Linked DNA regions of Parafrankia discariae. The protein of the gene in region 1 interacts with the protein of each later gene in a pairwise test. Links are inferred from orthologs where the notes say so. Each region holds a gene or a part of one and is shown on either strand. Other genes may lie near its edges. The genes, in order: B056_RS0112600 and dnaE.

Region 1 (3,001 bases):
CCCGCCCGGACGGGCACTACAGTCGGCGAGCGTGTCCCGACTTCCCCGGCTGGCCGTGGTCATCGACGCCGGTTCCGGTCCCGCCGGGCCGCTCTCCGGCGCCGGCACGGCCGCGCTCATCGCCCTGGTGGACGGCGGACTGGACGGCGTCGGCGTGCTCGCCGGCGACCCGGCCGGCCCACCGGCCCGGGAGGCCGCCCGCGCGCTCGGCGAGTTCGGCATGGCCGACCGGCTCATCGTCGTCCCCGGCCCGCTCGTGCTACAAACCGGCGCGGACGGCGGTGGCCCGTTCGAACTGGCCGGCGTTGGTTCCGCCCGCCTCGGTGCCGTCGGCGCCCTCCCGGCCGGTGCCGGTCCGGGGCTCACCCGCCTGGACGCGGTCGTGTTCGTCGGCACCCCGCCGACCGCCCCGTCGGCGACCGTCCCGTCGGCGGGTGACGGGGCCGAGCCGGGCCGGGTGGGCGCCTCGCGGGCCTGGAGTGGGGAGTACTTCTTCGGCGGCGTGTTCCACCAGGAGGTGGAGGGGCTGTACCGGGTCTCGGCCGAGCCGGAACTGGCCGCCGCCCAGGGCCGCTGGATCGGCGAGTACCTGCGCGGGCGCTATCTGCTGCCCTCACGCCCGGCGATGGTGAGCGCGGCGGGACGGCTCACCGGCGGCCCCCCGGCGGACGGCGCCGGACAGGTGCGCCGCCGCCGGTACCTTCGCGCGCTCGCCCGGGAGGTGCGGCGCGGGCATGCCCGCGCCGCGTCCGCCGGCTACCCCCTGCCGGTCCCGGCCCACCAGAACTGACCAACCAGCCCCACCTCGGGCACCCCCACCGTGACCGCCGGCCACCCGTCGAAGCGAGTCGCCTCAGCCGCTCCATACGCCGCTCGGACAACTCGCTTCAGCAGCGCCCCGGCATGCACGCCGATCGTCCGGGCGGGGTGCTGGTCAGGAGTGGGTCGGGGGGGTGCGTTCGAGGTGGCGTAGGCGGTCGGCGGCGGCGCGCAGCGTCTCCAACCGCTTCGGGAAGCCGAACCGGATGATGTGCCGGCCGTCGGCCGGATCGGCGTAGAAGGACGAGCCCGGGACGGTCGCGACCCCGAGTTCGCTGACCAGCCGTCGCGCGAAGGCGACGTCGTCGCCGGCCGGGTCCAGGTCGGTGGTGTCGCACATCACGTAGTAGGCGCCGTCCGGGGGACGCAGCGCGAACCCGGCGTTCTCCAGCACGCCGCAGAGGAGGTCACGGCGCGCCCGGTACTCCTGCGCGAGCCCGGCGTAGTACTCGGGCGGCAGTCCCATCGCGGCGACGCCGGCCGCCTGCAGCGGCGCGGCGGCGCCGACCGTGAGGAAGTCGTGCACCTTGCGGATCGCCTCGGTGTACGGAGCGGGGGCGACGGTCCATCCGACCCGCCAGCCGGTGACCGCGTACGTCTTCGACAGCGCGTTCACGGTTACCGTGCGGTCCTCCAGGCCCGGCACGGTCGCCGGTGGGATGTGCCCGCCCGGCTCCAGATAGTGGATGTGCTCGTAGATCTCGTCGGTGAAAACCAGGATGTCGTGCCGCTGGCAGAGCTCCGCGACGAGGGCGAGCTCGGCGGCGCTGAACACCTTGCCGGTCGGGTTGTGCGGCGTGTTGACGACGATCGCGCGGGTCCGGTCCGAGCAGGCCGCGCGCAGCTCCGCGGGGTCGATGGACCAGTCCGGGCCGTGCAGGCGCACCAGGCGGGGGATCGCGCCGGACAGGATCGAGTCGGGGCCGTAGTTCTCGTAGAACGGCTCGAAGAACACGACCTCCTCGCCCGGGTCGACCAGCGCCAGCATCGCGGCGATCATCGCCTCGGTGGAGCCGCAGGTCACACAGATCTCGGTGTCCGGGTCGACCGTCCAGCCGGGATAGGTGCGGCCGATCTTGGCGGCGATCGCGGCCCGGAAGTCGGCCGCTCCCCAGGTGATCGCGTACTGGTTGACGTCGGCGTCGATGGCCGCCTTCGCCGCCTCCTTCAGCTCGGGTGGGCAGCTGAAGTCCGGGAAGCCCTGCGCCAGGTTCACCGCCCCGTGCCGCAGCGCGAGCCTGGTCATGTCCCGGATCACGGACTCGGTGAAGGTCTGCGCCTTCGCCGAGATCCGCATCGCCGGGCCGGAGGCCCCGGCGGTCACGTCCCGTTCGCGGCCCACCCGCGCCGGCTGGTCTGTCGTCTCCTCGGCCACGGACACATGATGGCGTGCGGTATCTCAGCGTGCGGGGCCCTTGGCCACGGCGCGCAGCGCGGAGGCCGCTGCCGCCTGCGCCGGCCAGCTGGCCTGGGCGACGGGCGGCGGCGCTGGAGGCTGCGGCGGCGACACGAGCGGTACCGCCCCGGCCCCCGCCATGGCCGCGGCCGCCGCGGGAAAGAAAGCCGCGCCGAGTGGGAACGCCGGGTCGGACAGGATCGCCGGGTCGAGCGCGATAGCGGTGCCCGGCATGACGGCCGAACCGATCGAGATGGCTGGTCCGGACGAGCCCGCCAAACCGGACGAGCCCGTCAAACCAGACGAGAAGCCTGAACCAGGGCGGAAGTCCGAACCAGTCGGGAAGGTCGAACCGGGCGAGAGCGCCGAACCCGGCGGGAAGGCCGAACCCGATGCGGCCGAATCCGAGGAGAAAGCCGAACCGGACGGGAAAGCCGGATCGGAGGAGAAGGCGGGGTCGGGCGGGACAGCCGGACCGAAGGGCGAGATGCTGGGGCCGGGGCGCGGGGCCGCCCCGACCGACCCCGACCACGCCGACCCCGACCGCGCCGGTGCCGGCACCGGTCGCGTTGGTGCCGGCCCGGCCGCGTTGGGCGGCGGGCACACCCGGAACTCGGAATGCCGCCGCCACACGGTGAGCTGGCACAGGCCCGGCCGCACCGTCCAGGTGCGCCGGTCGAGATGGTCCTCGATCCGGACAGGCAGTCTGGTCACCGGCTCGGCGGCACGCCGGTGACTCCAGGCGTGCGCGGCCTCCCAGTTCGCGAAGACGCCGACGAACCGACC
Region 2 (4,297 bases), on another replicon or contig:
GCCACGCGACCCGGAGGCCGGTCTCGCGGTGTACGCGGAACTCGGCCCATCACTCTGCAAGGGCTGCGTCGGCGAAGGCAGGGCGACGCGACCCACGTCACGCCCATGGTCCCCCCACGGAGGGGTGTCGCAAACGGTGTCGTGGGTCGCGTCGCGCGTGTCGCGCTGGTGGGCCACCCGGCGGTGTCGCCGCGCGGGGCGACCGCGTGGGGCGCCGCGCGGGGCGGGGGTCCGCTCAGGCCACGGCGGAGGCACCCAGCAGGGCCTTGAGATCACCCATCAGCGCGGCGGTCCGCTGCACCTTGTACGCGTCGTCGAGCCGGAGCAGGGTCGTGCGGCTCGCCGACTGCAGGCGCAGGTGGACCTCGGTGGTGCCGGGGTGGTCGCCGAGCACCTCGCGCAGCCGGTCGACGGTCGGTGGGTTGACCCGCGACGCCGGCAGCGTGATCACGACCGGCGGGCTCAGGGCGTGCTCGCTGAGGTCGGGCACGGTCAGATCCGAGGCGACCAGACGCGGGGTGTCCTCCCGCTTGTCGATCCGCCCCTTGACGATGACGACCGCGTCCTCGGCGAGCTGGGTGGAGCAGGTCTCGTAGGTGGCCGGGAAGAACATGACCTCCAGGCCGCCCTCGAGATCCTCCACGGTGGCCAGGGCCCACAGTTTGCCCTGCTTGGTCACCTTGCGCTGCAGGCTGGAGATGATCCCGCCGATGGTGACGACCGAGCCGTCCGGGTAGTCGCCGCCGTTGAGGGAGGCGATGCCGCAGTCGGCCTTCGCCGCGAGGATGTGCTCGACCCCGAGCAGCGGATGGTCCGAGACGTACAGGCCGAGCATCTCCCGCTCGTGGGAGAGCAGTACGGACTTGTCCCATTCCTGGTCGGAGAACTCCTGCACGCCGAAGATGGGGGCGGTGTCCTCCGCGGCGTCGTCGCCGTCGAAGGCGAAGAGGTCGAACTGGCCCTCGGCGTTCTTCTTCTTCACGCCCATCACCGCGTCGACGGCCTGCTCGTGCTTTTCCACCAGGCCGCGGCGGGTGTGACCGAGGGTGTCGAACGCGCCGGCCTTGATGAGTGACTCGATCGTGCGCTTGTTGCAGGCGACGGCGTCGACCTTGTCGAGGAAGTCGGGGAACGAGGCGAACCGGCTCTTGGCCTTCCGGTTGCGCACGATCGACTCGACGACGTTGACGCCGACGTTGCGGATCGCGGCGAGGCCGACCTTGATCTCGTTGTCGCCGTGCGCGGTGTAGTCGGCGTCGGAGGTGTTCACGTCCGGCGGCAGGACGCGGATTCCCATTCGGCGGCACTCGTTGAGGTAGATGGCGCTTTTGTCCTTGTCGTCGCGCACCGAGGTCAGGAGGGCCGCCATGTACTCGGCCGGGAAGTTCGCCTTGAGATAGGCTGTCCAGTAGGAGACCAGACCGTAGCCGGCGGTGTGCGCCTTGTTGAAGGCGTAGTCGGAGAAGGGGACGAGAATGTCCCACAGGGTCTTGATGGCGGCCGGGGAGAACCCGCTGGCCTTCATGCCGTCGGAGAACGGCACGAACTCCTTGTCGAGGATCTCCTTCTTCTTCTTGCCCATCGCGCGGCGCAGCAGGTCGGCCTGGCCGAGGGTGTAGCCGGCGACCTTCTGCGCGATGGCCATGACCTGCTCCTGGTACACGATCAGGCCGTGGGTGGTGTCCAGGATGTCGGCCAGCGGCTCGGCGAGCTCGGGATGGATCGGGGTGATCTCCTGCTGGCCGTTCTTGCGCAGCGCGTAGTTGATGTGCGAGTTGGCGCCCATCGGCCCCGGCCGGTACAGGGCTAGGACGGCGGAGATGTCCTCGAAGTTGTCCGGGCGCATCATCCGCAGCAGCGAGCGCATCGGCCCGCCGTCGAGCTGGAACACCCCGAGGGTGTCGCCGCGGGCGAGCAGCTCGTAGGACGCGGTGTCGTTGAGTTCCAGGGCCATCAGGTCGATCTTGAAGCCGCGGTTCGCCTCCACGTTGCGCACCGCGTCGTCCATCACGGTGAGGTTGCGCAGGCCGAGGAAGTCCATCTTCAGCAGGCCGAGGTTCTCGCAGGTCGGGTAGTCGAACTGCGTGATGATCGCGCCGTCGGCGTCGCGGCGCCACACCGGGATGTGGTCGATGATCGGCTCGGCCGACATGATCACACCGGCGGCGTGCACACCCGCCTGGCGGATGAGCCCCTCCAGGCCCTTCGCCGTGTCGATGACCTTGCGGACGTCCGCGTCGGACTCGTAGAGGCCGCGGATCTCACCGGCCTCGCTGTAGCGGGGGTGCTTGGGGTCGAAGATCCCGCCGAGCGGGATGTCCTTGCCCATCACGGCCGGTGGCATCGCCTTGGTGATCCGGTCGCCCACCGCGTAGGGGTAGCCGAGGACCCGGGAGGAGTCCTTGATGGCGGCCTTGGCCTTGATGGTGCCGTAGGTGACGATCTGGGCGATGCGGTCGTCGCCCCACTTCTCGGTGACGTACCGGATCACGTCGCCGCGCCGACGTTCGTCGAAGTCGATGTCGATGTCCGGCATCGAGACGCGGTCGGGGTTGAGGAACCGCTCGAACAGCAGGCTGTGCGGGATGGGGTCGAGGTCGGTGATGCCCAGGGCGAAGGCGACCATGGAGCCCGCCGCGCTCCCGCGCCCGGGGCCGACCGGGATTCCCTGGCTCTTCGCCCACATGATGAAGTCGGCGACCACCAGGAAATAGGACGGGAAGCCCATCGCCAGGATGACCCCGAGCTCGTACTCGACCCGGGTGCGGTGCTCCTCGTCGAACCCGTCGGGGAACCGCCGGGCCATGCCCGCCCACGTCTCCTTGCGGAACCACGACTCGTCGGTCTCCCCGTCGGGGACGGGGAAGCGCGGCATCAGGTTCCGCTTGGTGAACATGCCCGCCGGGTCGACCCGCTCGGCGATCATCAGCGTCGTCTCGCAGCCCTGCTGCCAGGCGTCGGACGTGTCGATCGCGTACATCTGCTCGGCGCTCTTCAGGAAGTAGCCCGAGCCCTCGAACTGGAAGGCCGGGTTCGCCACCGTCGAGGCGGTCTGCACGCACAGCAGCGCGGCGTGGGTCGTCCGCTCGGACTCGTAGGTGTAGTGCGAGTCGTTGGTGACGACGAAACGCATGTCGAGCGCGCGGGCGATGTCGACCAGCCCGTCACGGACCCGGCGCTCGATCTCGATGCCGTGGTCCATGATCTCGCAGTAGTAGTTCTCGCGGCCGAAGATCTCCTGGTAGGTCGCGGCGGCCTTCAGCGCGGCGTCGTACTGGCCGAGCCGCAGCCTCGTCTGGACCTCGCCGGACGGGCACCCGGTCGTCGCCATCAGGCCCGCGGAGTGCTCGGAGATGATCTCCCGGTCCATGCGCGGCCACTTGATGTAATGGCCCTCGATGGATGCCCGGGAATTGAGCCGGAAAAGATTGTGCAGGCCCTCGGCGTTCCGCGCCCACACTGTCATGTGTGTGTAGGAGCCGCCACCGGAGACGTCGTCGCTCTTCTGGTGCGGCTCGCCCCAGCGGACGCGCTGCTTGAGCAGTCGTGATTCCGGCGCGACGTACGCCTCGCAGCCGATGATCGGTTTCACGCCCGCCGCGGTCGCCTGCTTGTAGAAGTCGTACGCCCCGTACATGTAGCCGTGGTCGGTGATCGCCACGGCGGGCATGCCCTGTCGCGAGACCTCGCTGAACATGTCCTTGAGTCGCGCCGCACCGTCGAGCATCGAGTACTCGGTGTGAACGTGAAGGTGGACGAAAGAGTTCGACATGTCGTCGGACCTTCCCGCGCGCGGAGGGCACGCCGGTCGATGCTCTGTGGGGGCTCGATGCTCGCTGGGGGGCGGTGCCGGGGCGGTCGCCCAGGGTGTTCGGGGTGTTCGGTGACGCGCTGAGAAACATGTGACGAGATTTAGGCGGTTCCCTCGTTCAATTGTTCTCAGGTTGATTCTCGGGGTGACGGTGACGGCATTGTGTCTCTCGGTGTCCGTGTGGGGTGCCGGTCGTCGTCCGGCGTCTTCCCAGCAGCCTAACCCGGCCCGCTGGGAGGGCTTCGGGAAGATGCCGACGTGTCCCACCCGGGGGCACGCAAACAGGCCGTCCCGCACCCGCCGGACACTTCAGCGGACTACATGCGGGACTACGCCGTCCGCGGGGCGCGCCGTTCGCGAGGCCCCCTCTTCGGGAGACGGGCGCGTCGCGGGACAGGCCGTCGCGGGACTACGGCCGCCGGCCGCCGACACGGGCCGCGGCGACGGCGGCCGCGACCGCCCGCACCGCCCGGTCGACATCGGCCT

What was found.
Region 2: the proteins of B056_RS0112600 (region 1) and dnaE interact in binary tests that used the Escherichia coli proteins (3 or more experiments, as listed by UniProt). The link is inferred for Parafrankia discariae from one-to-one orthologs.

What each region holds. Positions count from the first base shown.
Region 1 is NZ_KB891208.1:264,735-267,735, reverse strand. What follows is about bases 68-2,853. They hold B056_RS0112600 (pyridoxal phosphate-dependent aminotransferase), read right to left. Parts: upstream 2,201-2,853; coding sequence 935-2,200; downstream 68-934. Other genes in these bases: B056_RS42690 (hypothetical protein), read right to left, coding at 2,219-2,853; B056_RS0112605 (hypothetical protein), read left to right, coding at 68-790. Outside these bases: more of B056_RS0112605, read left to right, coding at 32-67; more of B056_RS42690, read right to left, coding at 2,854-3,001. UniProt on the Escherichia coli protein: Shows aminotransferase activity with methionine and histidine as substrates, and to a lesser extent also with phenylalanine.
Region 2 is NZ_KB891263.1:143,875-148,171, forward strand. What follows is about bases 36-4,117. They hold dnaE (DNA polymerase III subunit alpha), read right to left. Parts: upstream 3,773-4,117; coding sequence 236-3,772; downstream 36-235. In the rest of the region: B056_RS0130670 (pyridoxal phosphate-dependent decarboxylase family protein), read right to left, coding at 4,221-4,297. UniProt on the Escherichia coli protein: DNA polymerase III is a complex, multichain enzyme responsible for most of the replicative synthesis in bacteria. This DNA polymerase also exhibits 3' to 5' exonuclease activity. The alpha chain is the DNA polymerase catalytic subunit.